Regions from separate parts of the Brachybacterium sp. AOP24-D1-21 genome, predicted to be linked through region 2. Evidence: riboswitches for the same ligand, from Rfam matches in the RefSeq annotation. Region 2 holds a riboswitch; the other holds the start of a gene.
What was found. Region 2 has a riboswitch for thiamine pyrophosphate ahead of ACT3UF_RS14185 (ECF transporter S component). Riboswitches for the same ligand answer to the same signal wherever they lie in the genome.

Region 1: another riboswitch for thiamine pyrophosphate. It lies ahead of ACT3UF_RS01280 (YkoF family thiamine/hydroxymethylpyrimidine-binding protein); the one in region 2 lies ahead of ACT3UF_RS14185 (ECF transporter S component).

Annotation. Positions count from the first base shown of each region.
Region 1 is NZ_JBQSXX010000001.1:264,048-279,775, forward strand. It holds gene ACT3UF_RS01270 (ATP-binding cassette domain-containing protein) at 1-1,227, opposite strand, end outside; gene ACT3UF_RS01275 (ECF transporter S component) at 1,217-1,912, opposite strand; gene ACT3UF_RS01280 (YkoF family thiamine/hydroxymethylpyrimidine-binding protein) at 1,909-2,598, opposite strand; TPP riboswitch at 2,636-2,744, opposite strand; gene ACT3UF_RS01285 (protein-L-isoaspartate O-methyltransferase family protein) at 2,720-3,286, opposite strand; gene ACT3UF_RS01290 (MBL fold metallo-hydrolase) at 3,294-4,019, opposite strand; gene ACT3UF_RS01295 (ABC transporter ATP-binding protein) at 4,185-5,072, shown strand; gene ACT3UF_RS01300 (ABC transporter permease) at 5,069-5,947, shown strand; gene ACT3UF_RS01305 (sensor histidine kinase) at 5,934-7,205, shown strand; gene ACT3UF_RS01310 (response regulator transcription factor) at 7,195-7,836, shown strand; gene purS (phosphoribosylformylglycinamidine synthase subunit PurS) at 8,018-8,287, shown strand; gene purQ (phosphoribosylformylglycinamidine synthase subunit PurQ) at 8,287-9,012, shown strand; gene ACT3UF_RS01325 (class I SAM-dependent methyltransferase) at 9,179-10,447, opposite strand; gene ACT3UF_RS01330 (pirin family protein) at 10,453-11,583, opposite strand; gene ACT3UF_RS01335 (serine hydrolase domain-containing protein) at 11,683-12,795, shown strand; gene ACT3UF_RS01340 (MerR family transcriptional regulator) at 12,898-13,707, opposite strand; gene ACT3UF_RS01345 (MmcQ/YjbR family DNA-binding protein) at 13,742-14,137, opposite strand; gene ACT3UF_RS01350 (nucleoside hydrolase) at 14,327-15,319, shown strand; gene ACT3UF_RS01355 (MaoC family dehydratase) at 15,499-15,728, opposite strand, start outside.
Region 2 is NZ_JBQSXX010000001.1:3,165,739-3,181,466, forward strand. It holds gene ACT3UF_RS14180 (ATP-binding cassette domain-containing protein) at 1-1,325, opposite strand, end outside; gene ACT3UF_RS14185 (ECF transporter S component) at 1,322-1,969, opposite strand; TPP riboswitch at 2,015-2,120, opposite strand; gene ACT3UF_RS14190 (hypothetical protein) at 2,211-2,777, opposite strand; gene ACT3UF_RS14195 (M13 family metallopeptidase) at 2,774-4,798, opposite strand; gene ACT3UF_RS14200 (hypothetical protein) at 4,873-5,667, opposite strand; gene ACT3UF_RS14205 (ADP-ribosylglycohydrolase family protein) at 5,749-6,807, shown strand; gene ACT3UF_RS14210 (endonuclease/exonuclease/phosphatase family protein) at 6,813-7,556, shown strand; gene ACT3UF_RS14215 (PIG-L family deacetylase) at 7,624-8,493, opposite strand; gene ACT3UF_RS14220 (glycosyltransferase) at 8,490-9,824, opposite strand; gene ACT3UF_RS14225 (class I SAM-dependent methyltransferase) at 10,002-10,601, shown strand; gene ACT3UF_RS14230 (FAD-dependent monooxygenase) at 10,656-11,741, opposite strand; gene ACT3UF_RS14235 (DUF222 domain-containing protein) at 11,807-13,636, opposite strand; gene ACT3UF_RS14240 (response regulator transcription factor) at 14,204-14,848, opposite strand; gene ACT3UF_RS14245 (sensor histidine kinase) at 14,836-15,728, opposite strand, start outside.

The sequences.
Region 1 (15,728 bases), 2.9 Mb from region 2:
CGCCTGCAGGCGCAGCCGGGCGAGCATCTCCTCGACCTGCTCGTGCCCGGCCCCGGACGCGGCGAGCTCCGCCTGCACGGTGTCGGCCACGAACTGCGCCTCGGGTCGCTGGAACACGAGCCCAGCCGCCGCACCGTCGACGGTGCCCGCCTGCGGGAGGTCCAGGCGGGAGAGCGCGCCGAGCAGCGTGGACTTCCCGGCGCCGTTACGGCCCACGACGGCGAGCAGACGCCCCGCATTCACGGTGAGCTCGACCTCGCGCAGCACGGTGCGGTCGCCGTGGCCGAGCTCGGCGCCCCGCACGGTGAGCAGCGGATCCGGCGTGGCCTCCGGGCCTGGGGACGGAGCCACCTCCCCGGACCCCCTCTCGGAGCTCAGCGTCTCCTCGACCTCCCCGGGCAGCCAGCACCCCGCCTCGCGCAGCGCGGCGCCGTGACGGGTGAGCACCACAGTCGTCGGCCCGTCGGCGAGCACCTGCCCGGAGGCGTCGAGCGCGATGGTCCGTGCCGGAAGTCCGGCCAGGCCCGACTCCCCCGCCCAGTCGTCGAGGCGGTGCTCCACGAGGATCGTTGCCACTCCGCCCTCGCGCGCAGCCCGCTCGACGCCGTCGCGCACAGCGCGCACGCCCTCGGCATCGAGCATCGCGGTGGGCTCGTCCAGCAGCAGCAGGCGCGGCCGGGCGACGAGCGCCGCGGCGAGGCCCGCACGCTGCAGCTGTCCGCCCGAGAGCGTCGCGGCCGGGCGGTCGGCGAGCGTCTCGATGCCCGCGTCTGCGAGAGCTTCGCGCACGCGCTTCCCGATCTGCGCGGGCGGCACGCTGCGGCTCTCGAGCGGGAGGGCGACGTCATCGGCGACCCGCGGGAGGCACACCCCGTCGGTCGGATCCTGACCGAGGAATCCGACGGTCCCCGCGGTGGCCAGGACCCCCTCGGCGATCGGGTCGATGCCGCCCACCCGCAGGGTGCCGGTGACCCGGCCGCGCTGGTGGGAGGGGAGCGCGCCGGCGAGCGCGCGCAGCAGCGTCGATTTGCCACAGCCGCTGGGGCCCAGCAGGAGCACCTGCTCCCCGGCCCGGATGCTCCCGGTCCAGGGGCCGACGCCGTCCCCCGAGGGCAGGACCACCTCGAGCTCCCGTGCCTCGACCACCGTCCCCGACTGCCCGGGGGCCGCCGCCTCCCTCTCGCCCGGCGCGGTGACCTCGGCGGCCGCTGCGGCCTCAGCGGACACGACGTGCCGGGATGCCGTCGTCGCCCTGCGCGGCGGCACCGATCGCGAAGTTCGCGAGCACGCCGGTGCGCTCCAGGGCGCGGACGATCACCCTGGCGAGCAGACCGCCGAGCACGATCCCGGAGAGCACCTGCATCCCGAGCCGCAGCGCGAGCAGGTCCTGGCCGTACCAGCCCATCCGGTAGGCGGTCCAGAAGAACACCAGGCCCGCACCGAAGGCGCCCGAGGCGGCGAACACTCCCCAACCGAACCGGCGGTAGCGGGTCAGGGCGAAGGGCAGCTCGCTGCCGATGCCCTGCAGCGCGGCGGCGAGCACCAGCATCGGGCCGACGGGGCTGCCGAGGAAGACGACCTCGATGATCGCGGCGAGCATCTCGGCGAGGATGCCCACGCCAGGGCGGCGCAGGATCGCCAGCGCCACCGGTCCCACCAATAGCCAGGAGCCGAACAGGACGTGCTGGGCGAGGTCCCCGGCGGGGCCCATCGCGATCGCGAGCCCGTTCCAGGCCTGGACGAACACCCAGTACAGGAAGCCGAACACGACACCGAGCACCACCACCAGCACGATCTCGCGCAGGGAGAGCCTCGGACGCCGGGCGGCACGAGCGGCCAGATCAGAGGCCTGCGAGGGAGTCTGGCCGGGAGCCCGGGAGGGGGTCTCTGCCGGAGTCTGTGCGCGGGTCATCGCGTCTCCTCGCCGAGCTCGCGCACCTCGTGGGAGGGGCTGTTCAGGGAGAGGGTGAGATGGCTGGTGACGTGCTGCACGCTGCGACCCACCTGCAACCAGCCGGCGACGGCAGTCGCGATCACCTCGCCGATGTCGCCCTCGAGGCGGGTGACGAAATGCTCGGAGCCGCGGAAGGTGCCCAGCTCCCGGGCGCGGTCGATCGCGGCGTAGATGTCGCGCATGTGGTCCGGCGCGGTGCCGTCGGCGGCGACCTGGTCCGCCAGCGGGTACAGCGCCCACTCCGCGGAAGCGAAACGGCCGGTGCGACGGGGCTCGGTGATCCCGACGTCGCGCGGGCCGGCGCCACCGGGAAGCTCGCAGGTCACCTCTCCCGGGCAGCCGCGCGAGAGGGTCACGGAGAGGGTGGCGTGGTGCTCGGTGCGGGCGAGGTCGTCTGCGAGGTCGATGAGATACCGCTGCAGGTGGGCTTCGTGGCCGCCGAGATAGGTGGAGACGTCCCCCGTCTCGCGCACCAGGCCGGTGAGGTCGAGCCGGGACAGGATGCCGACGAGCACTCGGGCGTAGTCATCGGTCATGACGGCTGCGGTGACCCTGGCGCCGACGCCGAAGCCGAGCGGGGTCTCGGTGGGATCCGGGGCGGTGCCCGGGAGGGTGGCGGGGGTGCCGACGGGAGTGATGCTCACGATCCGTGCCTTTCACGAGGGCACGGGCGCGCAGCGACGATCGCCTGGCGGAGCTTCCTGCGCCGGCATGATCCGGATCAGGTTCTACGGTCGGAGTTCGAGAACTCCCTCTCAGCCCGGCCTACCGGACTCCCGTGCACGGAAGCACCGTACCCCGATCCGGCGTCCCTGGAGCGCGGCGGTCCACGAACCAGTGGCTGGACCGGGCGGCGGCGGAGACCAGGATCCGGTCGAAAGGTCCGTCCGCCGGCGCCCCCAGCACCCCGGGGAGGGCTTCGCGGATCTCCGCGCGGCCGTCCTCGCGGCCGACGGTCCCGGCGAGCGCGGCACGGGCAGGTGCCAGCAGGCTCACCTGCCGCTCCACACCCACCACGCTCCCGGAGGGTCCGACGAGGTGGGCGAGCAGCGCCGTGGTCCAGCCGGAACCGGCACCGACGTCGAGCACGTGCTGCCCCTCACGCACATCGAGCAGGCGGAGCATGTCCAGCACCGTGCTGGGTTGGGAGTTGGTCTGGCCCACTCCGATCGGCAGCGGGGAATCCACGCCGGCACGGTCCCGCAGCTCCGGGGGCAGGAAGTGCTCCCGGGGCACCGCATGCATCGCGCGGGAGGCACCGTCGCCGGTCCCTGCTCGGTCCGCGGGGTCCCGCCGGTCCTCGGACCGGTTCCTGTTCCTTTCGGCGCTCATGGCGCGTTCAGCTCCCGGGGAGCTCGATGACCCCGTCGACCGGCCAGTCACGCACCTCCGTGCCCTCGGGAGCGAGGGCAGTGGCCTGGCGCAGATAGATCGGTCGGCCCACGTCGCTCGCAATCGCCTCATGCACGGGCAGGGCCAGCGTCGGGCCGACGGCGCGGAGGAAGTCGACGGTCTCGGACACTTTCGACCAGGGGGCGACGACGGCGAAGGCGAGCACGTCGATGCCGTGGAACTCCGGCAGCGGCTCGAGGGAATCTCCGGTCACGCCGAGCCGGGGGCCGTCCCCCGCGGAGATCACGAGACCCGAATTGCCGACCCGCGGAATGTCCGGGTGGATGATCGCGTGCCGGCCGCCGACAGCCTCGATCCGCAACGAGCCGTGGCCCTGGACCGCGGCAAGCACGTGCGCGTCCCCGGCGGCGAGCGGACGCAGCTGCTCGGGGCGCACCGCAGCGGCGCCGTCGACCGCCTCCCGCAGCTGCTGCGCGGTCTCGGGCTCCGCGATCACCTCGGCGGTGGTCGCCAGGCGAAGCACCTCGTCCAGCAGGGTGCGGTCCACGTGATCGGGGTGCTGATGGGTCAGGAGCACGGCGTCGATCCCTGTCAGCACCGCGGCGCCGAGGCCGCGCACGGCCTCGCCGCTGAAGCCGCCGGGATCGATCAGCAGTCGACGCCCGCCGGTCTCCACCAGCAAGCACGAGTGGACGAGGTGGCGGATCTTCATCGGTTCCTCCTGGGAATGGGTGCGACGGTCCCTCGAACCTATCGCCGCCGGCACCGTCTGCACAGGGGGCGGCCCCCCGGCGCGTGCTCGCCTCCACCGATCGGTGGAGGCGATCGTGGCTACTCGGTGGTACCGACTGCATCGCCGCGCTCCCAGACTCGAGCCATGACCAGCACACGGACCGCCCCGACCCCGGCACCCGCCGCAGACCCTCCGCCCGCCCTCGCCGTCTCCCACCTCGTGAAGTCCTACAGCGGCCGCCGCGTCGTCGACGATGTGTCATTCCGTGTCACCCGGGGCACGATCTTCGGGCTGCTCGGCCCCAACGGCGCCGGTAAGACCACCACCCTCGAGATGTGCACGGGGCTGCGACACCGCGAGTCCGGCACGATCGACCTGCTGGGCCTGGACCCGACGGCGCTCGGCAGCCGGGACCGCAACCGGGTGGGGATCGTCGCCCAGAGCGGCAGCGAGCGCGCCTCGCTCACGGTGCGGGAGATGGTCTCCCAGTACGCGGCCTACTGCGAGGACCCGTGGGACGTCCCCGAGCTGCTCGAGGCGACCGGCCTCGCGGAGAAGGCCGGCGCTCGCATCGCGAGCCTCTCCGGCGGGCAGCGCCGACGCCTCGACGTGGCCACCGGGATCGTCTCCCGGCCGGAGCTGCTGTTCCTCGACGAGCCCACCACCGGCTTCGACCCGGCCGCGCGGCGCGAGTTCTGGGAGCTGATCCGGGAGCTGCGCAGGCTCGGCACCACCATCGTCCTGACCAGCCACTACCTCGATGAGGTCGAGTTCCTGGCCGACCGCGCCGCCGTGCTGCGTGCCGGGCGGATCGTTGCCGAGGGCACCGTCGCCGAGATCCGTCGGGCCCACGGCACCAGCTCCACGGTCACCTGGACCGGCCCCGACGGGCCGCAGGCGCGCGTGGTCGAGGACCCCGATCCGCTGCTGCGCGAGCTGCTGGCCGCCCATCCCTCCCTGCCCGATCTCGAGGTGCGCCGCCCGTCCCTCGAGGAGATCTACCTCGGCCTCGTCTCGGAGGGACCCCGATGAGCGCCACCACCGCTCCCACCCTGCATCCTGCCGCCCCGACGTCGGCCGCCTCCCGCCGCGCCCCCTCCCTGCTGCGCGCCGTCGGCGTGCGCACCCGCGTCGAGCTGCTGCAGTTCTACCGCGAGCCGCTCCAGGTGATCTTCGGCTTCGCCTTCCCGATCGTGCTGTTCGCGATCTTCGCGACGATCTTCGACCAGGCCTGGACGCTGCAGGACGGCACCGAGGTCGCGGCCTCCACCTACTACCTCGCCGGGATGATCGCCGCGGCGGTGATGACCTCGGGCTTCCAGTCCACCGCGGAGATCATCGCGACCGAGCGCGATGACCGCACCCTGCGGCGCCTCGTGGTGAGCCCCATGCCTCGCAGCGCCTACCTGATCTCCAAGGTGGTTCTCGTGGCCCTCAACACCACCCTGCAAACAGCCCTGCTGCTGGTCGTCGCGCGATTCGCCTTCGACGTGCCGATGCCCCACCAGATGTTCACCTTCGCCTGGGTGCTGCTGCTGGGCACGGCCGCGACCACCGCCGCCGGGGTCGCCTTCGCCTCGGCGCTGCCCTCGGGCCGGGCCGCGATCGCCGCCTCCGCCCCCATCACGGTGGTGCTCAGCTTCTTCTCCGGCAGCTACATCCCGATGTCGGAGCTGCCCACCTGGCTGCAGAACCTGGGTTACGTCTTCCCCCAGGCATGGATCGCGCGCGGTCTGCGCCTCTCGCTGCTCCCGGAGGAGTTCGGGGAGCAGATCGAGATCGCCCCCTTCGGCCTGGACGACCTGTCGATCCCGGTGCTCGCGGCACTAGTGTTGAGCTCATGGCTGATCGTCATGCTGGTGCTGGCGAGGACCACGTTCCGGTGGAGTCCTCGTGACGCAGGCTGAGCGTCGCACGCTGATCGCCGGCGGGAACCTCTGCACCCTGGACGGCGTGCCGCGGAGCTGGGCCACCAACTGGCCCCTCCACCTGATCGTCGCCGGGACCGCGCTGCTGGGACTGGTGATCTCCCCCGGGCCGCTCACGGCCCTGCTGGTCTCGTTCTGGCTCGCCGCCTACGCCGCCACGCACTGGGCGGTAGTGCTGCGCAGCCTGCCCGGTGCCGGCGTGGTGGGCACGATCGTGCTCGGCGGGATCGCCGTGGCCCTGTTGGGGGTCTCGAACGTGGGCCTGCACCTCTTCGCCGCGTTCATGCTGATGTGGGTGCTGCATTCCACCTACCGCGCGGGGCTGGCCGCGACGCTGCTGCTCGCGGGCGGGGTCGTCCTGGTGCGGTTGCCGCGGGGGCTCGAGAGCGGCTCGGCCGGGGTGGCGGTGGCGCTCGCGACCGGGCTGGGCAGCGCCCTGTTCTCCGTGCTGATGGCGACCTGGATCTGGCAGATCGAGACCCTCTCCCACGAACGCCGGGAGCTGGCCGAGAAGCTCGCCGACTCCGTGCGGAGCCTGGAGCGGACCCGCTCCGCGCTGCTCGTCCTCGAGCATCAGCGCGGGGTCGACGAGGAGGCGGGCCGGCTCGCCGCCGAGATCCACGACACCCTCGCCCAGTCCTTCACCTCGATCACGATGCTCTCCCAGGCCGCCCGGCACACCAGCGGCTCCGACGGTCCTGACGGGGTGGGCGGGACCGACAGCACTCCCGTGCCGCTGCTGGCCCAGATCGAGGAGATCTCCCGGGAGGGCCTCGCCGAGTCCCGCGCGCTGATCGCCCGCACCCAGGCGCCCCTCGACCTCGGTGCGGCCCTGGACCGTCTGGCCGCGGACCTCGAGCAGCGCACCGGCGTACGCACCACGGTGGACTCCTCCGGCTGGTCCTCGGTCGCGACCCGCACCGAGGTGGTGCTGCTGCGCTCCCTCCAGGAGGCGCTGCGCAACATCGAGCGGCATGCCGGCGCGGGCTCCGTGCGGATCCGCCTGACCCGCGAGGAGGGGGACGCGCTGCTCGAGGTCTCCGACGACGGCGCCGGCTTCGATGTGGACCTGCCCACCGCGGGCTACGGCCTGGTGGGGACGCGCTCCCGGCTCGAAGCCGAGGGCGGGGTGCTGCACCTGGTCTCCTCCCGCGGCGCGGGCACCACGCTGCGGGCCGTCCTGCCCGTCACCGCGACCACCCCGGAGGTGCCCGATGCCGAGCCCGATGCCGAGTGAATCCCTGCGCGTGGTCCTGGCCGATGACCACCCGATCTTCCGCTCCGGGGTGCGGGCCGTGCTCGAGTCCGCCGGGCACGAGGTGGTGGCCGAGGCCGGCACCGGCCAGGAGGCGGTCGACGCCGTCGAGCGCCTCCAGCGCGACGGCCGGGGCCCCGACGTGGTGCTCATGGACCTGCGGATGCCCGGCACCGACGGGGTCGAGGCCACGCGCCTGCTCAGCAGCTCCGCGTCTCCGGTCCCCGTGCTGGTCCTGACCACCTACGACACCGACGCACTGATCCTGCGAGCGATCGAGGCGGGAGCGACCGGCTACCTGCTCAAGGACACCCCTGCGCCGCAGCTGCTCGAGGCGGCGGCGAGCGCCGCGACCGGCCGCACCACCCTCGCCCCCGTCGCCACCGCCGCGATCGCCTCCTCGCTGCGCGCACCGCGGCCCGAGGCCCTCACCGCCCGTGAGCTCGACGTGCTGCGCCTGGTCGCGACCGGCAGGTCGAACGCGGAGATCGGACAGCGGCTCTCGATCGCGGCGTCGACGGTGAAGTCCCATCTGCTGCGGATCTTCACGAAGCTCGGGGTGGACGACCGGACGCGGGCCGTGACCCTGGCCCTCGAACGTGGCCTGCTCTGAACCGAGGCGACCGGGAGGTCGTTCCCACGGTGGGCAGGCCCCCGCCGATCGGCTCCGGCTCGGTACGATGTCCTCGTCGGGCCCGACCCGTCGGCCGACCCCGTGCCGACCGCTCACCCGCACTGCAGATCCACCCGCCCGGCCCGCCCCATCGCGGCCGTCGTCCCCCAGGAGAGTCCCCATGCCACGTGTCGTGGTCCACGTCATGCCGAAGCCGGAGATCCTCGACCCGCAGGGCAAGGCCGTCGCCGCCGCACTGCCGCGACTCGGTTTCGAGGGCATCGCCTCGGTGCGCCAGGGCAAGCGCTTCGAGCTCGAGGTCGAAGGTGAGATCACCGACCAGGTGCTCGCCTCCCTCCGCGAGGCCGCCACCACCCTGCTGTCCAACCCCGTCATCGAGGACGTCGTCTCGATCGACGTCGAGGACGAGGCCGACGGGGCGCAGGCCTGATGCGCATCGGTGTGGTGACCTTCCCGGGCACGCTGGATGACCGGGATGCGCTGCGCGCCGTGCGGATCGGAGGGGCCGAGCCGGTCGCTCTCTGGCACGGCGAGGACTCTCTCCAGGACGTCGAAGCGATCGTGCTCCCCGGCGGCTTCTCGTACGGCGACTACCTGCGCGCCGGCGCGATCAGCCGCTTCGCCCCGGTGATGGAGAAGGTCGCCGACGCCGCCAAGGGCGGGATGCCGGTGCTCGGCATCTGCAACGGCTTCCAGATCCTCTGCGAGACGCATCTGCTGCCCGGCGCGATGATCAAGAATGCGCACCGTGCGTTCCTCTGCCGCGACCAACCGCTGACGGTCGAGAACACGAGCACGGCCTGGACCTCCGGCTACGAGAAGGGCCAGGTCATCCGCATTCCGCTGAAGAACCAGGATGGCCAGTACGTCGCCGATGAGCGCACCCTCGCCGAGCTCGAGGACGAGGGCCGGATCGTGTTCCGCTACGCCGCTGGCGCCACCCACGGCCCGGCCGGTTTCGAGGCGAACCCCAACGGCTCCCGCCATGACATCGCCGGAATCACCAACGCCGCAGGCAACGTCGTGGGCCTGATGCCGCACCCTGAGCACGCGGTCGAGACCGGCTTCGGCCCGGACCAGCCCGGCGAGGGCACCCGCTCCGGCACCGACGGCCTGGCGATGTTCACCTCGGTGCTGCGCAGCATGGTGAGCTGACCAGCCCCGCCAGCGGTCCCAGCCCCGTGAGCGGGGCAAAGTGGGGGAAATAGCGCAGGCTATCGCCCTACTTTGCCCCGCTGACGGGGATTTTTAGTTGCGCCCAGGTGACGGGGCTTTTCACGTCGCTCCGCTGGAGTGGCGTCTCAGGGCGGGAGCGGACGGGTCAGCGGGTGGCGCTGAGCACGGTGAAGCGGCGGTCGCGGGCGCGCTGCTGCACGGCACCGACCCGGCGCTCCACCTCGGTGCGGTAGCGCAGGTAGGAGTTGTGCACGAACCACAGCTGACCGCCGGGGCGCAGCACGCGCGCGGCGGTGTCGAGCAGCCCCTGCACAAGGGTCGCGTCGACAGAGGTGCCGTCGTGGAAGGGCGGGTTCAGCAGCACCAGGTCCAGGCTCGCATCGGCGACTCGTGAGAGCGCGTCGTCCCAGCTCACCTCGACGCCGTCCCGTTCGAGGCCGCTTGCGGCGAGGGTCGCGCGGGCGGAGCTGACGGCGTCTGCGTCCGCGTCGCTGCCCAGCACGTTCGCCTCGGGCAGGGCCGCCGCGAGGTAGGCGGTCATGAGACCGTTGCCGCAGCCGAGGTCCGCGGCGGTGGTGAGCGGGGCGTCGGGTGCGGTGAGCTTCCCTGCGGCCAGGGCTCGGTCGAGGGTGTCCAGCAGCAGACGGCTGCCGGCGTCGGCCGAAGCTCCGCCGAAGACTGTGCCGATGCCGCGCAGCGCGATCGTGCGCTGCTGTCCGCGCACCGTGACCCGCGCGGAGCTCTCGGCCGCAGCCGGGGCCGCGGCGGACTCCCGCAGACCGGTCGCGATGAGGGCGCGTGACTTGCCGATGCCGCGGCTCGCACGAACCTCGGAGAAGACCGTCGCGAGCGCGTCGTTCTGAGCCCGGGTCATGTGCTTCACGCGGCCGCCCGCGATGATCTCCAGACCGTCCTGACCGCCGGACCGGACCGCCGCGGCGAGTCGCCGGGCGCGGTCCTCGAGGGCGTGGACGGCCTTGGGCAGCCGCATGAGCACCCGCAGGTGCCCCTCGACCTCCGCGGCCGCCTGCTCGAGCGGGATCGTCTCGGGGCCTGCAGGGACCCGCAGGCGACCGGCCTCGATCTGCGTGGCGAAGCGCTCTCGCAACGTCGCGGCGAGCGGGAGGGAGGAGGTCCAGCTGAGCACCACGGCATCCGGGTGCTCGGCGACGGAGGCGAGGGCGAACGCGGTGAGCTCGCCGGTCGCGTCGTCGACCACGACCAGGTCGCACGGGCAGCCGGCACCGAGCTCCTCGGCCGCGGCGATGATCACGCGGTCGGTCTGGTCCGGGCCCTGAGGCGCAGGCGCAACCGGAGGTGCGTCGACGGCTTCGTCAGCGAAGAGATCCCCCTCGAAGGGATCTGAGGCGAAGGGATCTGCGTCGGAGGGGTCTGCTGCGGGGTTCTGGGGCACGGGGTTCAGTCCTTCGGAATGCCGACGCGGCCGCGCGAGCGCAGCCGGCCGTTGGGGAGTGCGGGAGCGGGCAATGCCGCGGGGGTGTGCGGGGCGAAGGGGCCGAACTGCTCGGCATCGGCCGACAGGCCGCCCCACGAGCGGGCCTCCGGGTGGATCGGGGCCTCGGCGAGCGTACCCTCCGCACCGATCTCCGCCTGATAGCGGGCCCTGAACTCCACGATCTCCTCATGGCTGCGGCCCACGAAGTTCCACCACATGAGGATGTCCTCGCCGAGCGGTTCGCCGCCGAGCAGCATCGCGCGAAGGTCCTCCCCCTCCTCGGCCCGGATCTCGAGCACGGTGGCACCGTCGGGCAGCACCAGCAGCTCGCGTTCGGCGGCGCGGGCGCTCCGGTCCACGGTGTGCGGCACCTCGGCGGTGGGTGCCCCGTCGACGGCGGGTCGTGCGGCGCTGCCAGCTTCGGCGTCCGTGGTGGGTCCGACGGCGGTGAGCTGCGCGGCGCCGCGGTCCACGAGCAGGCCGTACTCGTGGCCGGGGTCCAGCGCGATGCGCAGGGTGCTGCCGGCGCGCAGATCGAGCTGGACCATGCTCAGCGGAGTGTCGGTCTCGGTCGCGCTGCGGTCCTCGAGCACGGTGCCGTCCTCGAGCTCGCCGCGGAAGCTCCCCAGGCCCACTCGGGCGCGGGCATCGTCGTTCCCGATCACAGGTGGGGTGGAGACCTCGAAGCGCTGCGCGCCGAAGCGGGTGCGGTCCGGGAGCGCGTACCAGAGCTGGACGCCGTGCAGGATCGTCGTGTCCAGGGCGGAGAACTCCGAGTGGGTGATGCCGGAGCCGGCGACCATCATGTCCACGTCCCCGGGGCGCACGAGGGCGTGGCTGCCGATCGAGTCGCGGTGGGTGATCGCGCCGTCGAACAGCCAGGACACGGTCGCGAGGCCGGTGTGCGGGTGGCGGGCGACCTGCATGCCCCCACCGGCGGAGACGTCGTCGGGCCCGAAGTGGTCCACGAAGCACCAGGCCCCGATGAGCGACGTCGCCCGGGCGGGCAGGGTACGGTGCACGGTCATCCCGCGGGGGCCGCCGAGCGGCACCTCGCGCGGTTCCAGCAGCACGAAATCCTCGAAGGCGCTCATGGAGTGAGTCTAGAGAAGCGTCGCGGTTCCGGGGCGGGCGGGGCCGGGACCGGGACCTCCACCCTTGCCCCGCCACAGCCGCCCTCCTAGCCTGAGCGCATGTCATCGCAGACCGTGCCGCCCCCGCTCGTGCTCCGCGCCGTGGAGGACGGCATCGTGCCCGGCGCCGTGGTCGCGGTGGGCCACGACCCCGATCCGGTCGCGATCGGCACCATGGCGGTGGGTGGTCCGGCGATGCCGACCGATGCGATCATGCGCATCCAGTCGATGACGAAGCTGGTCACGGCGGTGGCGGCGCTGCGCCTGGTGGACCAGGGCTCTCTCACGCTCGACGGGCCGGTGGCCCCCTGGCTGCCCGAGCTGGCCGCCCCGCAGGTGCTCACCACCCCCGACGGCCCGCTCAGCGGCACGGTGCCCGCCGCACGTCCGATCACCGTGCGCCACCTGCTGACGAACACCTCCGGGTACGGCATGATCCTCGCCGACTCCCCGCTGCAGCACGCGATGGCGGAGAACGGGACGGAGGCCGGGCTGCTGCCCTCGCCCCTCGGAGCCGACGCATGGCTCGCAGCACTGGCAGAGCTGCCGCTGGTCGGGCAGCCTGGCGAGATCTGGCGCTACCACCACTCCTTCTCGCTGCTCGGGATCCTGCTGGCCCGCCTCGCCGGCACCAGCGCCGGTGAGCACCTCGCCAGCTCCCTGTTCGAGCCGCTGGGGATGGTCGACACCGGTTACTCCGTACCCGTGTCGAAGCGCGAGAGGCTGCCCGCGCTGTGCTCCTGGTCCAGCGGCGAGCTGGTCGAGCTCGAGGAGCTCGGGGGCGGCCCCCACGTCGGCCCTCCATCCGAAGATGTGAGCCACGGCGAGCTGCTCTCGACAGCACCGGACTATCTGCGGTTCCTGCGTGCGCTCCGTGATGGCGAGCTGCTCTCCCCTGAGCTCCTCGCGATGCTGCGCAGCGACCAGGTGCCTCCTGCCGCGAAGCACTCCGACTCCTTCTTCCCCGGCTTCTGGGACCGCACCGGATGGGGGTTCGGGGTGGGTGTGACCACGGGCGACCCCCATCGAGGGCGCTGGGGCTGGTCCGGCGGGGCGGGAACGGACTTCTTCGTCGATCCCGACGGGAGGCTGGGCCTGCTCCTCACCCAGGTGGAGATGGGGCCGTGGATCGAGCCCCTGCTGGGGGCCTATGGGGCGGTGGAGACGCGCTGACCGCACCCTGATGTTCGTCGTCGAGTGAGGCGCCGAGGGAGGCGCCGAGGGAGGCGCCGAACTCTCGGCGCCTCCCTCGACAGGCTCGACACGGTCGGTGCGTCACTCCCAGGTGGCGGTCTCCGGGTCCACGCCCCGGGAACGGGCGTTCTCCTCGATCACGTGTCGCACCCACGCCGCGAGCCCGGCGGCCCGCTCGTCGTAGTGCGCGGCGAAGCGCGGGTCCTCGGTGTACATCCGGGCCAGCACGACCTGCATGGAGCGGGAGCAGTCGTAGTGCCGGTCGATCGAGTCGCGGTGGCGTTCGGCCAGCGCATTCGCTTCCTCGCTGCCCGCTGCCACACCCCGTCGCATAGCGTCGGCGAGCGCGGCTTCGGTCGCGTCGGTCTCGTCCTTGATCTCCTGCCACTGCGCGGCGTCCCAGCCGCGGGTGCGGGCGGCGGACTGCGCCCAGGCGTCGGACTCGCCCCAGCGCTCGCGGGCCTCGTCCTGGTAGGCGGGGTCCCAGTCGGTGCCGAAGATGCGGGCCTGCTCCTCGGGGCTGAGGGTGGTGGTGCTGTCGTCCATGTCGGTCCTCTCGATCATCTCGTCGACGGCGCGCGCCGTCTGCTCGAGCCGCTGGATCCGCTCCGCGAGGAGGGCCCGTTGGCGCTGGAGGTGCTCGCGCGGATCGACGGAGGGGTCATCGAGGATCTCTCCGATCTGCGCGAGCGCCAGACCGAGCTCGCGGTAGACGAGCACCCGGTGGATCCGGGCCACATCAGCGGGGTCGTACAGGCGATACCCCGACCAGCTGCGTCCGCGGGGGCGCACCAGGCCGATGCTGTCCCAATGGTGCAGGGTGCGCACGCTGACCCCGACGAGGCCGGCCACGCGGCCGACGGTGAGGTCCTCCTGCTGTGTCTCGGTCATGGGAACCACCTTCGGGCCTGACGTCGCGTGAGGGTCAAGTGCGGGCATCGAGCTGTGCGACGAGGCGCGCTCCTGCCACGGTGCGATAGGACTCCTCGATCAGCTCGGCGAGCTCGACGCGGTCGGTGCGCTCATCGAGGTCGATCCCCGACCACCCGGAGGGGCCGAGATAGGCGGGGACGAAGGCCCGTGGATCCTCCCTCAGTGCTGCGGTCTCCCCCGGTGGCAGATGCACCACGATGCTCTGGGGATGCTGCACCCACTGCCCGTCGACCTTGAGCGCACCGCCGTAGTAGCAGTGGACCTTCACGGTATGGAAGGCAGGACGACCGTGGCTGATCTTCTCGCGCGCCCCGGGCAGGGCCAAGGCGATCTCCCGCACCATCTCGAGCAGCGGGTCGTCGTCGTCGAACATCTGCAGATGCGCCATGCCGACATCTTCCCGCAGGTCCCCCACCCGAGGCCAGGGGGCGACGCCCTCGATGGTCGGCGCGTGCGGCGGCCCGCTCGTCCGGCGGTCCGACCCTCCAACGGTCCGCATCGCTCCGTCGATCCGACCTCCCGTCTTCCCTCGTTGCGCCGCGCGCGCAGTGCCGCGTCACCGCCGTAGGCTGGAGCAATGAGCGTTCCCCTGCTGGTCGACTGCGACCCCGGCATCGACGATGCGATCGCCCTGGCCTACCTCGCGAGCCGTCCCGACGTCGAGGCGGTGGGCCTGGTCTCCACCGGCGGCAACGTCGACGTCCACGCGGTCCATCGCAACAACCTGGCCCTCGCCGAGCTGCTCGGGACCACCGCCCCCATCGCGCGGGGTGCGGAGCGGCCGCTGGTGCAGGAGCCGATGTACGCCGACGACACCCATGGCCCCGGCGGGCTCGGTCATGCAGTCCTCCCTCCCACGACTCGTAGGGAGGATCCGCGCAGCGGCGCGCAGCTGTGGGTCGATGTCGCGCGCGCATATCCCGGGGAGCTGGTCGGCCTGGTGCTCGGACCGCACACCAACCTCGCCCTCGCACTGGAGATCGAGCCGGAGCTGCCACGGCTCCTCAAGCGCCTGCACATCATGGGCGGGGCGATCAATCATCGCGGCAACACCGGACCCACGAGCGAGTGGAACATCGCCGTGGATCCGGAGGCCGCCCAGCGCGTCCTCGCCGCGTTCTCCGCCGCGCCGCACCGTCCGGTGCTGGGGTCGCTCGAGGCGACGGAAAGCGTCCGCTTCACGCAGCGCGAGCTGGATCGCTTCGGCGAGCTCGCCGAGCGCACCGGCCATCCAGTGGCGCAGATCCTGGTCGACGCGCTGCGCTTCTACTTCGAGTTCCACGAGGCCGACGGACTCGGCTGGTCCGCGCATGTGCACGACCCGCTGGTCACCGCGCATGCGGTCACCGGCGGCTTCGCCTCCACCCGCGCGCTCGCCGTGGACGTGGAGCTCACAGGCACCCTGACCCGCGGTCAGACGGTGGGCGATGTGCTGGGTCGCTGGGGCCGGGAGCCGAACGTCGACGTGCTCACCGAGGTGCGGCCCGCGGAGTTCATCGACCACCTGCTGGAGACGCTGCAGACCGGACTGGACCGGACCGTCCGACCAGACCATCCCGTCGGCGGCTGACCACGACGGGGCATCTCACCCCATCCTCGCCGGGGGCGACTCACCCACGTCGAGAACGACCTTCGGAACAACATCTCGCGAGGAAGGTGTGCCAAAGGTCGTTCTCGATGCTGTGGGGTGGGATCTCGGTGCCGTCAGGTGGCTCCGGGTCCTCTCTCGCGACTCAGCAGCTCAGGGGCTCACCGGCCCAGCGTGGTCACCTGGACCTCGAAGCAGCGCCGGGGGCCCTTGTCCCCGCGCCCGGCGCGCCAGCCCACGCAGCGGGTGGTTCCCGCGTCGCGGTCGTCCTCGAAGGCGACGAGCACTGTGCCGGGCAGGGTGACAGGGGCGTCGAAGCTGACGTCCCAGCGCAGGGGACGGGAGAGGTCCACGCGCGCCTCGGTGAAGGCGCGGGAGGCGGTGTACATCC
Region 2 (15,728 bases):
GATCCGCCGTCCTCAGCATCCGGCCCGCTCAGGCGGTGCTCGACGTCTCCCTGCGCGATCAGCTCTAGGTCGTGGGTGGCCGCCACCACAGCGCAGCCCTCGGCTCGCGCGGCGGCCAGCAGCTCGAGCACCGCCGCATGGCGTGCCGCGTCCAGTCCCACGGTGGGTTCGTCCAGCACCAGCAGGCGAGGCTTCTGGGCGAGGGCGGCGATGATCGCGAGGCGTCTCTGCTCCCCGCCGGAGAGGGTGTGGGGGTTGGCCTGGGCGAGGTCGCTCAGGCCCGCTCGCTCCAGGAGCTGATCGGCGAGCTGCTCGTCGCGTGCCCAGGGGGAGGCGAGCACCTCCTCACGCACGCTGCCGGCGACGAAGGAGTGCTCGGGGTTCTGGGGCACGAAGGCGACGTGCTCGGGCGCGGGCCGCTCCACGCTCCCAGCGGACGGGGCGGTCAGACCGAGCAGCGTGCGCAGCAGCGTGGTCTTGCCGCTGCCGCTGGGGCCGGTGATCACGCACAGCTCTCCGCTGCGCAGCTCGAGGGTCAGATCGTCGAGCACGGCCAGGCCGCCCCGCTGGGCATCGATGCCCCGCAGGGCCGCGATCACGGCGCCCTCGTGCTGCGCGCGGGGAGCCGAGCGGGTGGGTGCGGCGGGGGAGGCGGTCATGCCGGCTGCGATCTCGTGGGGCGGGCCGTCGGCCACGATCTGTGCCTGCTCACCGAGCACGATCAGGCGCTCCACGTGGTCCAGCCACGGTGCGAGCCGGTGCTCGGCGACCACCAGGGTGCGGCCCGCCGCGGTGGCCAGGATCGACTCGCGCACCGCAGCGGCGGTGGCTTCATCGAGCATCGACGTCGGCTCATCCAGCAGCAGCGCCGAGGGATCCAACGCGAGCGATCCCGCCAGGGCCAGGCGCTGCTGCTGCCCGCCGGAGGCATCCAGCGGCGCACGGTCGGAGGGGAGATCCACCAGCGCCGCATCGAGCGCCGCGGTGGTGCGGGCCTGGATCTCCGCACGTGGCAGGGCGGCATTCTCCGGGCCGAAGGCCGCCTCCCGGCCGACGGTCGCCGCGACCAGGGCGTCCAGAGGGTTCTGCAGCAGCAGGCCCCGCTCGCCGGGGCGGGCGGGGCCGGGCGCGCTGCCGGTCAGCTCTCCGGTCTCCTCGTCCAGGAGACCGGCCAGGGCCCGCAGCACGGTGGATTTCCCGCTGCCGCTGGCCCCGGCCAGCAGCACGCGCTGCCCGGCGGGGATCTCCAGGTCGAGGTCGAGGACGGTGGGCTCGGCCCGCGTGTACGGCTGCCAGGTGAGCCCTCGCAGGGACAGGTCCGTCACGCCCGGGCGTCGTCCGGTGCCATGCGCTCAGCCTGTGATCCAGCAGATCCTCCGGAGGGCGATGCGGCTCGTACCCGCTGGGCGCGCTCCCTGCCCGCCGGCATCGAGTCCAGAGCCCCGGTGGCGGCCAGGGCACGGCTGGCGGCCCATCCCAGCACGCCGCACAGCAGCGCCCCGGAGAGCAGGAAGAAGCCGAGCATCACGAGGGAGTAGGTCCAGCTCATCTCCTGGTAGTAGGCGAACTTCTCCCAGCCCCACTCCAGCAGGGCCGAGAGCATCCCGCCCAGCATCGCGACCGGCAGCGTGAAGCGCTGGTAGCGGAAGGCGAGGAACGCGAGCTCCACCCCGCCGCCCTGCATCAGGCCGGAGATCGCCGTGCCCCAGCCCCACTGGCTGCCCAGCAGCATTGACAGCACGGCGGCGATCATCTCGGCCAGCAGCGCAGCGCCGGGCTTGCGCACGATCAGGGCGGCCAGGACGGCAGGCAGGAACCAGATCCCGGCCAGGAGTCCCTCGGCGGGTTTGAAGGCTGCGGTGAGCGGCCCGATCAGGGTGTACAGCTGGCCGTACCCCAGGAATGCGACACCGAAGGCGGCGCCGATCAGAACCGTGACCAGCAGATCTACGGTGCGGAAACGAATCATCACTTCTCCTTCCTCAACGGAAGGGGCGTCCAGCACCGATGGTGCCGCACGGATATCCCGACTCCCTACGCCGGTGTGAGCCGGATCAGGTTCGAGGGTCTGCGCCTGGTGCGCACTCTCAGCACCGCTCGGTGCTCCCCTGTCAGTGGATGACAAGGAGCCACTCTACCCCAACGGGCGCCCTGACCGGGGCCGCGGGGGCATCACCGAGCAGCAGCCCCGGCGCCGTGGCGGCACCCGCTCAGAGGCGGGCGCGGATCGCCTGGTCGACGGCCTCGGCCGTCGCCTGAGGATCGACCGGCGAGATGATGAAGTGGGTGGAGCCGCGGCCGATGATCTCGACCATCAGGCCGGGCCGGGTGGCCATCACCCGGTAGGCGGCGCGCGGCTCGTCCACGGTGAAGACCTTCCGCTTCCCGACAGGGGTGAGCTCCTGGGCGTGGGGTGTGAGCACGGTGCCGCGCCGCCACCCGTAACCGCCGAGGGTCACCCCGGCGCGTGACGAGGGCAGCTCTCGCAGCTGCACGGTGCGGAACTCCGACAGCGGCCACGGCCTGCGCGGCAGGAAGCCGCCCAGGCTCACGGTGAGGCCGTGCTCATCCACGATGAAGCGCGTCCACTGCCCCATCCAGGTCCACACCGCCAGGGCGAGGAACAGCGCCGCCACCAGGAGAACTCCCGGCAGGCTGGAGCGCTGGGACATCAGCAGCACAAGGATCACGCCGAACAGCAGAGTGATCCCGATCCTGGTCCAGCCGATCCAGGAGGGCCGGGTGCGCCCCACATAGAACGGAGGTTCGGGCCTCACCAGATCGTCACCCGCTCCTCCGGCGCGCGGTACATGGCGTCACCCTCAGTCACCGCGAAGGCGGCGTGGAACTCCTCGAGATGGCCCACCACCGTGTTGCAGCGGAACTCCATCGGCGCATGGGGGTCCACAGCCAGCCGACGGATCGCCTCCTGGTCACGGTTCTTCCCGCGCCACACGGTGGCCCAGGACCAGAACACGCGCTGCAGCCCGGTGAATCCGTCGAGCTCGACGTCGATGTCAGCGGCGTCGTGACTTGCCAGGTAGGCCTTCACAGCGATCGAGAGACCGCCCAGGTCGCCGATGTTCTCGCCGATCGTCAGCGCGCCGTTGACGCGATGGGACTCGTCGAGATCACGGGGGGAGAGCTCGGAGTACTGGGCGATGAGCTGTGCGGCACGGGTGTCGAAGGCCTCGCGGTCCTCGGGAGTCCACCAGGAGATCAGGTTGCCGTCGCCGTCGTACTTGGAGCCCTGGTCATCGAAGCCGTGGCCCACCTCATGCCCGATCACCGCGCCGATCCCGCCGAAGTTCACCGCGTCGTCCGCCTCCGCATCGAAGAACGGCGGCTGCAGGATCGCGGCAGGGAAGACGATCTCGTTCCGGCCGGGGTTGTAGTAGGCGTTGACCGTCTGCGGAGTCATGTGCCATTCGGTCTCGTCGATCGGGCCGCCCACCTTCGCGTACTCGATGGCCGCCTCGAAGCGGCGGGAGGCGCGGGCGGTGGCCACCAGGTCGCCGGGGACGATCTCGAAACCGTCGTAGTCGCGCCACACCTCGGGGTAGCCGATCTTCGGCGTGAACTTCTCGAGCTTGGCGAGCGCCTTCTCGCGGGTCGCCGGAGTCATCCACGGGAGCTGCTCGATGGAGTCGCGGTAGGCGTTCATCAGCGCCTCGACCAGCTCGGTCATCCGCTCCTTGTGGGAGGTGGGGAAGTGGCGGGCGACGTATTCGCGGCCGACGGCGAAACCGGCGGTGCCTTCGACGAAGGCGACGCCGCGCTTCCAGCGCTCCCGCAGCTCCTCAGCACCGGAGAGCACGCGGCCGGAGAAGGCGAAGTTCTCCTCGACGAGTGCGGCCGGCCCGTAGGGCGCGTAGGAGGAGACGGCGTGGAGGGCGAGCCAGGTGCGCAGCACCGCGAGGTCCTCTCCCGCCAGCAGCTCCGCCGCGGCGGAGACGTACTCGGGCTGGCTCACGGAGACCACCTCGAAGGCCCGTGCCGGAGCACCGGTGCCCTCGATGTAGGCCTCCCAGGGGAAGGCGGGGGCGAGCTCGCGGCGCGCGGCGGAATCCATCGGGTTGTAGGACTTCTCCCGGTCGCGCAGACGGACCACGTCCACGTGGCAGCCGGCCAGGCGGGTCTCGAAGTCCATCACGGCGCGGGCGAGGTCCTCGGCGCCGCCGGCGACCAGCCCGTCCCTGCCGGGCAGCCCGGCGAGATCGCAGAGGCGGGCGAGGTGACCCTCGTACGCCTCGCGGATCTCGGCGTAGCTGTCCTCGCGGTAGTAGGACTCATCCGGCAGGCCCAGCCCGCCCTGATGGATCTTGACCTGGTAGTTCGTGGAGTCGCGGTCGTCGGTCCAGACGTAGGACAGCAGCGCCGAGGCCCCTGAGTCGGGGGCGGCCATGGTGCGGGTGATGGCCTCGAGGTCGGTGGTGGAGGTGATCGTGTCGAGCAGCTCGTCGAGCACCCCGAAGCCGGCCTTCTCGATCGCGTCGGTGTCCATGAACATCCGGTACAGGGCGCCCACACGGCCGTGGTCGGTGGTCGGGACCTCCCCGCTCGGTGCGTCGGCCGCATCCGCCGCCGCCTCCTCGATGATCTCCCGCACCCGCTCCTCGGAGAGATCCCGGAGGGCATGGAAGGCGCCGTCGCTCGAGCGGTCCGCTGGCATCTCGTGCTCGCGCAGCCACCGCCCGTTCACGTGGCCGAACAGGTCGTCCTGAATGCGGACGGACTCGTCGACCTGGTCCAGGGAGAGGCCCGAGAGGCGGGTCGTGGAGGTGGGGGCAGTGGTCATCATCGGCTCCTGCGAGGGGTGAGGGGTACGAGTGAAATGCGAAGTGCGGGGAAAGATGCTCAGGGAGCAGGAGCTCAGAAAGCACCCATCCCGAGCGCGGCGAGGGCCACGGTCAGGACTCCGAGGGCGAGCGGAGCATAGGCCCAGGGGGTGCGAGAGCGTTCAGCGGGGGCACGGCGCTGGAGCACCAGGGTGGACAGCCCGGTGCCGATCGAGAGCACCGCAGTGCCGATCACCAGCACCGGTGAGAGGATCACCAGCACGGTCGCGCCGACCTGGAAAAGCACGGTGCCGAGCACGTCCAGCAGCCGCATGACCACCGTGGAGCGGGCTCCGACCCGCTGCGCCAGCAGGGTGGAGATCGCAGCCTTCGACCAGTCACCGGGGCGGGCGATCCGCTGCCGGGTGGTGATGGTCTGCGCGGTGGCGAGGACCAGCCAGACCAGCGCGCAGCCGGCACCGATCCAGATGCCCAGCTCAGTCCGGATGTCCCCCGGCCACAGCAGTATGGCCAGCAGCACCGTGGCGACGCGCAGCAGCTCGTCGACGACGCTGCGCACGGCGAGCAGGCCGGGGTTGATCGCCAGCTGCTTGCGGGTGCGCGCCACGAACAGGCTGGTGGCGACCAGCGAGATCAGCTGGAGAGCGCCGAGGGCGAATCCGAGCAGGAGCGGAGCGGGGCTCACGGGTGCGAACGGCAGGATCGCGACGAGCAGCAGGATGCCGAGTGCGGGGATCAGCAGCGCCTGGATCGACAGACCCTTGACCAGATCCCGGACCAGATCTGCACCCGTGGGAGGGTGGTCGTGGCCGGTGTGGTCATGGGGGTCGTCACAGTGCGCTGCGGGCGCTGCGGGCGAGTCGGTCATGAAGCTCCTTCTGGGTCCCCACCAGGGTAGCGGGATGGACGCAGGTGAGGTCGTCCAGCGGGGGTGTGGAACCATGGGGGCGTGGCGACGGATGCGATGAACACCAGCGAGGCGGGCCTGTCCGCCGCTCAGCGGCAGCGTGCGATCGGCGCTGTCGTGGCGGCCGCGACGGGCGACGCGCTGGGCGCCCCGTACGAATTCCAGCCGCCCGTGCTCGACTCCGAGGAGATCGGCATGATCGGCGGCGGCGTGCTGGGCTGGCAGCCGGGGGAGTGGACCGACGACACCGCGATGGCGATCGTGGTGCTCGAGGCGTCCGTGGCGGCGTCGGACCGGCATGACCTGCGCATCGACACGGCGCAGGACCACATCGCGCGCGAGTGGTACTCGTGGTCGCTCGGCACCCCTGACATCGGCACCCTCACTTCCCAGGTCGTGCGCGCCGCTGCTGATCTTGCCCGGGTGGACGGCCACTACGCCCCGCGGGCCAAGGATTTCCGCGCGGCCGCTGCCTCGACGTTCGAGGAGCTGCCGGCCTCCGCCGGGAACGGCTCGCTGATGCGCGCGCATGCCTCGGTGCTCCCGTACCTGCTCTCGCCTGTCGAGGATGCGGTCGAGGCGATCGAGGCAGTGTGCTGCTTGACACACGTGCATCAGGACACGATCGAGGCCTGCGTCCTGTGGGGGCTGGCCGTACGGCACGCGGTCCTCACCGGCGAGGTCGATGTGCGCGTGGGCCTGTCCGAGCTGCCTGAGGAGAGCCGCCAGCAGTGGGTCGAGCGGATCGAAGAGGCCGAGGAGTCGACGCCCGCGATGTTCCGCCGCAACGGATGGGTGGTCGGTGCCTTCCAGGCCGCCTGGGCGGCGATCTCGGGAGTCTCGCCGATTCCTGAAGGGAAGTTCGATCAGCGCGATGCCCTGGTCGCAGCCCTCGAAGCGGCCGCACGCTCCGGTTATGACACCGATACGGTCGCCTGCATCACCGGCTCTCTGATCGGCGGCGCGCTCGGCTACAAGGCGGTGCCGCCGGAGTGGCGACGCACGCTGTTCGGCTGGCCCGGGTACGAGATGGATGAGCTCAAGGGCCTGGTCGAACGGGTGATCGCCCCGATGGTCCCCGACCACGCGGAGGACGTGTGATGCCGGTGTCCGCGACTTCACGACCGGCGGCTTCTCAACAGGCCCCCTGGGCTCTGCGGATCCTCACCTGGAACCTGTGGGAGCTGCGAGGGGACCTGTCCGCTCTGATCGAAGCCGTCCAGGATCTGCAGCCCGACGTGCTGCTGATCCAGGAGGCTCCGCGCTTCGTGCTGCCGACGGCGCGACTGCGCTGGTTCGCACGGCAGATCGATCGCCGGATCCTGGTCGGCGGCGCAGGCGGCCGCGGGCTGGCGATCCTCGCGACCGACGAGGTGGCGGCGCAGGTGATCCGGCGCGGTGCGCACCCGGTCGCGCAGACGGTGTCGGACCTGAACTCCACCTACCCGCGCGGGGTCGCTGCGGTGCGGCTCTCCGTGCCGGGCGGAGGAGCGGTGGTGCTCTCCTCGACGCACCTCGCGCTCCAGGAGGACAACCGGATGCGACATGCCGAGTATCTCGCGGCACTGGTGCGGGGAGCGGGAGCCCCCGTCATCGTGGGAGGGGATCTCAACGAGACGGCCAGCGGCAGTGCACGGCGCTTCCTCGCGCCGCTGCTGACTGATCCGGCTGACCAGGCCGAGCACACTTTCCCTGCAGCCTCCCCGGCGAGGCGGATCGACGCGATCCTGACCACCGCTGGGGTGACCGTGCAGGAAGCGCGTGCAGTGCGAGCCACCGAGCGGGTGAGCGAAGAGCGGCTGTCGGGAGCCTCCGATCACCTGCCGACGCTGCTGAGCATCTCGCTCTGACGCCGGGAGGCTGACGCTGAGCGTCAGCGGCCCACCGCAGCCCCTCCCGCGGCCCAGCGCAGCCCCGTCAGCGGCCCAGCCGTAGCCCCGTCCGCAGCTCGACGACATCCTCCTGGCCCCCCACGTGGCGGATGGCGATGCCCCCGGGGACCTCACCCACGACGGTGAGCTGGGTCCGGTAGGCATCAACCGCACGGCGCACAGACTCAGCGGATGCCGGATGCTCGCGCCAGAAGAAACCGTCGGCCCCGGTCCTGGCCCCGTCCCCGCCTCCGGACCCGGCAGACACAGACGCTGCCTGTCGGTCGCTCGGTTCCGCCGGGGCCCCGCTGGCGACCTCCACCATGGGCGTGCCGGTGCGGGCGCAGGCGCCAGCGGTGACGTGGTGGGCGCGCACGTGGTCCGGGTGCCCGTAGGTGCCGGCGTCGTCATAGCCGATGACCGCATCGGGCTGCAGCTGGGTGATGAGTGCCGCGAGGTCCTCGACGGCGTGTTCGAGGGGGCGATGGGAGAAGCTGTCGGCACCTGCGGTCTCGGAGGGGCCGGCCAGGCCCTCGCGCACCCACTGCATGCCTGAGTCGCGGTAACGCCGCGGCTTCGCCCCTGAGGCGAGAGCGGGGGCGGTGCCGAGCCAATGCCGCTCGAGGATCCCCAACGCGCGGGTCGCCGCCTCGATCTCGTGCTCTCGGATCTCCTCGATCGGGCGGGGGTCGTCGGCGGCCACTGATCCCGTGACGATCTCGCCCTCCTCCCCGCGTGTGGCCGTCACCAGCACCACCTGAGTGCCGGCGGCGACCAGGGAAGCGAGCAGCGCGCCAGTGGAGAGGGACTCGTCATCGGGATGGGCGTGGACCGCGAGGACCAGCCGAGCCGAGTCCAGCAGCTCCCAGGGGTCGACGGCGAGGGCAGCGGCGGGGAAGGCAGCGGGAGCATTCATGACGTCTCCTCGGCGGCACGATCTTCGAGCAGCCGGGAGTACTGCGACTCGAGGATCCGGGCTGTGGCCTCCCAGGTGCGGGTGGCGGCGAACTCGCGGGCGGAGCTGACGGCATCGCGGTAGCCGTCGGCGTCCCGCAGCAGGGACTGCAGCGTCTCAGCCCAGACATCGGGGTCACGGCTGTCCAGCACCAGCCCTGCGGGGTCGACGGCCTCCTGCACTCCGCCGGCGAAGCGCCAGGCGAGCACCGGGGTACCGCTGGCCTGCGCTTCGAGGGCGACGAGTCCGAAGGTCTCCGACCAGCTGGTCAGCAGCAGAGCTCCCGCGCAGCGCATCGTCTCGGCGAGCTGGTCACGATCCAGCGATCCCACGAAGTCGATCTGGTCCTCGATGCCGAGGTCCCGAGCCTGAGCTCGCAGCTGCTCGGCATAGCCCGCGAAGTCCTGCGAGACGCCCCCCGCGAGCACCAGGCGGGCTCCGAGCTCACGAGGCAGATGCGCGAGGATCTCGAGGGCGAGATCCGGACCCTTGAGCGGCTGCAGACGTGCGGTGAACAGCAGCGTGGGGCGCTCCCGCCGCTCGGTGAGATCCGAGCAGGGACGGAACCGATCGATATCCACCCCGGGGCGCACGACGGTCAGCCTCGATCCCGGCACGCCGTAGCGCTCGCCGATCGTGCGCGCCTCGGCCTCCGAGACGGCGACCACCAGATCAGAGCCGGTGGCGACGAACTGCTCTCCCGGGATCCTCCCGGAGGACTCAGCAGGCTCACCGGCCTCCAGCGTGCTGGATCCCTCGGGAGCGGCCACGGAGTGGAAGGACTGCAGGTGGGGGATGCCCAGCTCACGAGTAAGGGGCAGCGCGGCGACCCCGCTGAACCAGTGGTGGGAATGGATGAGGTCCCAGTCCACTGCGCGTGGTCCCTCACTCGCGTCGCTGCTCCCGTTCCCGTTTCCGTTCCTGTTCCCGTTCTCGTCCGGGTTCCCGCTACCGCTCCCGTCCCTTTCCTGGCCAGGTGCACAGTCGGTGAGGGCTTCGCGCAGGGCCGCACGGAAGGGGGTGATCGTCTGCTCCATCTCGCTCTTGGCGAGAGGGGAGGCAGGGCCCGCGTCGAGGTGGAACAGACGAACCCCGTCGGCGATCTCCACCACGGCTGGGGCGGCGGGGTCGGTGCGGCGCGTGAACAGATCGACGTGATGGCCCAGACGGGCGAGTGCCAGTGACTGCTCGAGCACCACAACGTTCATGCCGCCGGCGTCCGCTCCTCCGGGAGCCTCGAGCGGCGAGGTGTGGAGGGAGACCGCAGCGATGCGCAAAGAGGTGGCCGACATGCCCGCCATCCTAGGCGCGCCGGACGGTGCTTTCTTGTTCGAGCTTGTTCTAGTGCACAGCGGCGGGGCGGGGGAGCAGTGGACACGAGGGCCTTGTGTTCGCCCTAGACGAAACTTGGGGCGGCTTGCGTCACGGGAAGTTGAAACGGGCAACAACAAGGTGGGAGTCTGAAACGCATGGAGACGGCGGAGAAGGTTGACTGGGCTGCGTTGAACGCCCACGCGGCGGGCCGTCCTGCCCGCCGATTGGTGTCGAAGGCGATCGCTGCAGCGGGGGGTTCCCGGAGGCCGGGGACCGTGCTCGACCTCGGTGCCGGCGCGGGAGCGGATTCTCTTCAATTCGCACGCCAGGGCTGGACCGTGCACGCCTACGACAGCGACGACACTCTCGCCGCCCGGCTCGTGGAGAACGAGCGGATGACCGGCTCGGTGCAGTTCCACCACAGCGATATCGCGACCGTCCCTGCCTTCCCTTCTGCTCAGATCGTCTACTCGACGTACACGCTCGGCCTGCTGGGTCCGGCCGCGCTGCCGGGAGTCTGGCGGAAGCTGGTCGATGCGCTGCCTCGCGGAGGCGTGATGGCGGTCGACTTCTTCGGCACCAACGATTCGTGGGCGGAGCGCCCGGACGTGGCGACCCTGCCGCTCGAGCAGATCGACGCGATGTTCCGCGGCTTCCAGGTCATGGACCGTTCGATCCGCGACGAGGACGGACGATTCCTGGCCGACAAGAAGCACTGGCACGTCATCACGACCCTCGCTCGCAAGCTGCACTGAGCCAGTTCTTCTGGGGTAGCTTTTCTGGGCCGGTTGCACCGGGCCAGCCGAGGGTCACCGCGCGGGAGAGGATCTCGCGCTGAGCATCCCGACCCCATCGAGCACCCGGTCACGCAGATCCGCGTGCTCGTTCGTCATCGCGAGATCCATCATCAGCTCCGACGCCACGCGCCACCCTTGCCCAGGGAGGGCCCGGCGCAGCTTGTAGAGATGCAGTGCGCGCCGTACCAGCACCGGCGACGTCGCACGAGCTGCGGTGCGACCATGCAGCGCCTGGCGCAATGACGTTCCCAAGGCGTCAGCATCATGGAGCGCTGTATTCGCCCCGTGCCCGAGGTTCGGCGCCATGGCATGCGCGGCATCGCCCAGCAGCACGACGTTCTCCCGCACCGGACTGAGCGCCGGTGCGGTGTGGATCCCGTGGACGAGTGTGCAGTGCGCAGTGGCGGCTCTGAGAACCGCATCGATCTCCTCGCGATGACCGCCCACCACGTCGTGCAGGTGCGCGAGGTCCTCGGCACGCGAGTCAGTGCGATGCTCCGGCACGCAGGCGAACCAGTTGGTGCGATTGCCGGGCAGCGGGGTGATGCCGAACAGCCATCCGCGACCCCAGGTCTCGGAGATCTCCGGCGGGGAGAGCTCTGTGATGCCGCGCAGGACGGTTATTCCGTGCGATCGAGCCTCCGGGGTGCAGGGCCATCCAGAGCGGCGTACCAGGGAATGGACGCCATCTGCGCCGACCAGGAGGTCCGCTCCCGCGCGCAACGGACGGACGTCCTCGATACGCCGACGTACGAGGTGCACGGTGGGTGGGAGCGCCTCGAACAGGATCCGCACCAGATCGGAGCGCGAGATGAGCACGGCGTCACCAGCGGGCATCGTCAGCAGGATGCGCCCGTCGGCCGCTCGCAGCGTGCCGGATTCGGGGGCTGCGGCCACGGCTGACACCTCCTCCCACACCCCGAGACGTTCAAGCGCCCGTCGCGCCGCGCTGAACAGGACCAGCGCTGTGCCGACAGCGGGGATCGTGAAGCTCTCGTCGACCAGCTCTACGCGGTGACCGTCTGCAGCGAGCCGGATCGCGGAGGCCAGCCCGGAGACTCCCGCACCGAGGATGCGGACCGTGAGCACTGGCGGCATGGAAACGACTCCGGAGTCGAGGGAGGGCAGGTGACATCCAGCCCCATCGTAGAGAGCTGGCAGCTCTAGGCGGGGGCGGGATCCGCCGGTGGTAGTTCATCCGGTGGTGGCTCGGCCGATGGAAGATGCTGATCCGGTGGTGCATCAGGTGCATCAGGTGCATCAGGTGCATCAGGTGCATCTGGTGCATCTGGTGCATCTGGTGCATCGGGTTCATCTGGAGCGTCCGGTCCGTCTGCTCCGGGAAGATCCGGGCGTTCCTCTGGGAGAGCCCGCGGGGTGAGCATCGCGGGCGTATACGAAATGCCCTGGGCTCCATGCGGACTCGACCAGAACCAGGCGATCGGTGGCCTGTCCGCCTGCGAGGTCTCCGGCTGTGAAGGCTCAGGCTGTGAGGCTTCAGTCGGTGACGTCTCATATTGTGACGTCTCCGTCTGCGAGACCGGTTCAGTCGGGATCGCACCCGTCGCATTCCACCGGACGATCACCCACAGTCCATGCTCCTTGAGCAGGTTGCAGCGCACGCACAGCCCCTGCCCGTTCGCGTAGCTGGTGGGACCGCCGCGGTGATGGGGGATGACGTGGTCGCTCTGGCGGATCTTCGCATTGCACCAGGGCGTGCGGCAGGTGGTGTCCCGCCATCGAATCATCCGCGCCAGGCCGGCGGGGAACGCCCGCGATCGAGATTCCATCGCGATCAGCTCGCCGGTGCGGGGGCTGGTGTAGAGGCGTCGATAGAACGCGCTGACCTCTTCATCAGGATGCTCCGGCTCGGTATGGCGCAGGTGACCCGGTGGCCTGCCCTGCAAGGTGTCGGAGACGATGTGGGCGGGGATGACTCCATATCCCTCAAGCCGTGCGCTCTCGGCATCGTCATCGCGGCCCAGCAGAGCCGTATCGGAGACGACGATGCCTACTTCGATGTGGGGAGTGGGACGAGGACGGCGCGGCGCGGAGCTCGCTTCCATTCCATCCGATGCTTGCTCCGCAGGATGCGGATGCAGCACGGCGTCGACCAGCAGATCGGCTTCGAGCGCGGGCACTGAAGCCTTCTCCCCGGCAGCGCGCAGTGACTCGGCCTGCGTGCTCAGGGCCTGCATCATCCCGACGGCGTCAATCGCGCGCAGCACGGCGGAAACGCGCGCCATCCCGTCGACCAGCGGAGTCATCGTCACGTGCCGCTCTCGCGCAGCGCGCTCGGCCCGTTGACGCGAGGTCTCCGGCTCGAGCTTCTGGATCATCTCGTCGATGTCCTCGCGCAGCCTCTTGTGGCCCTTTCCGGACAGGACCTGAGGGGCCTCGGCAAGGATCTCGTCGAGACGTGCACAGGTGGCCGGCGAAGCGGTGGAGAGCGCGCCCGCCACCGTGGAGGCCTGCTGCGCCGTGACGGACCCTTCCCAGAGGCCGTTGATCGTGCGCGGCATGTGCTGGATCAGCCGCCGTGCGGAGGCGAGGGAGAAGGAGGACGCGGCCGGGGTGACTCGACGGGCCAGGGCGATCTCGTGGCTGGCGCCCTTGCCCTGCGAGGCGGTTGCCACCCCGCGCTCCGCATCGCTGCGCCGGATCCTCTGCTCGGCTGCAACCTGCCAGGCGGCGTCCATCGCAGCCAGCGAGGCGCACAGATGATCGATTCCGGCAAGGACGGCGAGAGCCTCGCCAGGGGAGTCCGGTGCCGTGTCAGGAAGAGCGTCGCGAACCGAACTGGTGCGGGAGAACGCTACGAACGTCGCAGTGAGGATCTGCGCAAGCACGGCGCGGGCCTCGCTGCTCGCCTCGATCCGGGTGAGATGTGCGGCCACAGCGGACAGGGCATCCGTCGACGACGTGGCGTCAGCCCGGCGAGACTCATCCTCACCGGGGTCCTCCCCGTTGCCGTGCTGCGTCGTTGCATCCATGCCTTGATCGTACGGAGGTTCGAATGCGTCGACCACCCCCAGCTGGAATATGTGGACAACGCTGTCGAGGGGAAAGAAATGTGCATAACAATGTGGATATGTGGGCTCGGTGGAGGAAGGGTCGCGTGTCCATGTGGGTCCTGTTCGCCGCTGGGCCCCGCGGGTGATCGTACGGGTGTCACGTCTGGTCTCCCCGCGCCGTGACCTGGCGCAGCCCCGTCCAAGGCTGTTCTTACGGCAAGGCCAGGCGTTGCGAGTGCGGGAGGCACGTCATGGGAAATCCCCGAGGGCCTGCGGTCGCCTAATTCCGGAAGGGCCTACGCAGAATCAGGCAATTCGTTTCAGTCAAGAATGCCGGAGGAATTGTGGATAAGTCGCACTGGGGAGGATCCGTGGGTCTTGTCTGGCGGGCTCGATCTCGACCCGTCACCTCCGCCAACGGAGCCCAGCTGAGGGCTCCCCGGCTGAGGCTCTCGGTGAAGGTCGCCACGGTGCAAGCTGTGTCTGCTGACGCCACCGCAGCCACCGCAGCCACCTTCCCCCGCAGCTCCGTCAGTCAGCTAACGGTCACTTGCCGCCCAGCAGCGTCAGCACTGCGGTGACCCGCCGGTGCACACTCGAGTCCTCGCTGAGTCCGAGCTTCGCGAACAGGCGCTGGGTGTGCTTCTCCACCGCACCCCCGCTGATGAAGAGCCGCTCGGAGATCCCCGCGTTGGTCAGGCCCTCGCCCATCAGCTCGAGCACCTCGCGCTCGCGCGGGGTGAGCTCGTCCAGCGGCGTGCGCCGGCGGGAGGAGATCACCTGTCCCACCACGTCCGGGTCGATCGCGACGCCTCCCGCGGCGACTCGCTCGATCGACTCGAGGAAGGAGCGGATGTCGAAGATCCGGTCCTTCAGCAGGTAGCCCGTGGCGCTGGCCCCGGACTCGATCAGCTCGGTCGCATAGCCGACCACCACGTACTGGCTGAGCAGCACGATCGGTGCTCCCGGCCACTGTGCTCTGATCTGCTGCGCGGCACGCAGGCCTTCATCGGTGTGGCTGGGTGGCATCCGGATGTCCGAGATCACGAGGTCCGGCCGGAGTTCGAGGGCGCGCACCACCAGCTCCGTGCCGGTCGCGGCGGTGCCCACCACCGTGTGGTCGGCCTCCTCGAGCACCAGGCGCAGTCCTTCACGGATCAGCGCGGAGTCGTCGGCGATCAGGATGCGCATGGGATCACGGCCTCGATTCGGGTTCCGTGTGCGGGTGGCGAGGTCACCGTCAGGCGTCCCTCCAGGGAGGCGACACGGCCTGCGAGCCCTGCCAGGCCGCCGCCGGTGCGCATCTCGGCGCCTCCGCGCCCGTCGTCTTCGATCCTCACCCAGGCATCATCCCCGATTCGTGCCACTTCCACCACGATGCCGGCGGCACCGGAGTGCTTGGCAGCGTTGGTCAGTGCTTCGGAGACCACGTAGTAGATGCCGATCTCGACGTGCTCGGGAAGTGTCAGCTCGGGGCTCTCGATCGTCGTGGGGATCGGGGAGATCGCTGCCAGCTCGGTGAGTGCCGCGGCGAGTCCGCGATCGACCAGGACCGGCGGGGCGATCCCGCGGGAGAGGCGACGGAGATCGTCCAAGGTCAGCCCCAGCTGCTCACGCGTCTCGCGCAGCACGGCCTGGGCCTTTGCCGGGTCCTTCGCCGCGAGGGCTTCGACGCGGGCGAGGTCCATCGAGGCACGTACGAGGCGCTGCTGGGGGCCGTCGTGCAGGTCCCGTTCGAGTCGGCGCAGGGCGGTGGACTCGGCGGTGCGGCCGGCTGCGCGCGACTGCTCGGTGCGCAGCAGCTGCTGCTGCTCGTGGTAGCGCGAGCTCAGCATGCCGCGGGCCACGCCTCGGTGCAGTGCGGCCAGGCCGCGCACCACGGGGCCGAGGGTCAGCAGGAACAGCAGGCCGATGAGGAACTGCAGGGCCATGTCTACCGGGAGTGCGTATGGCTCCGGCACCCCGAACAGCTCGCCGAGGCCGCTGTTGTCGGCGGGCGGCAGCACCTGCTCGAGGATGAGGGTCGCGACGGGCCCGCCCACCGTGGCGATGGCTCCGACGGTCCAGGCCA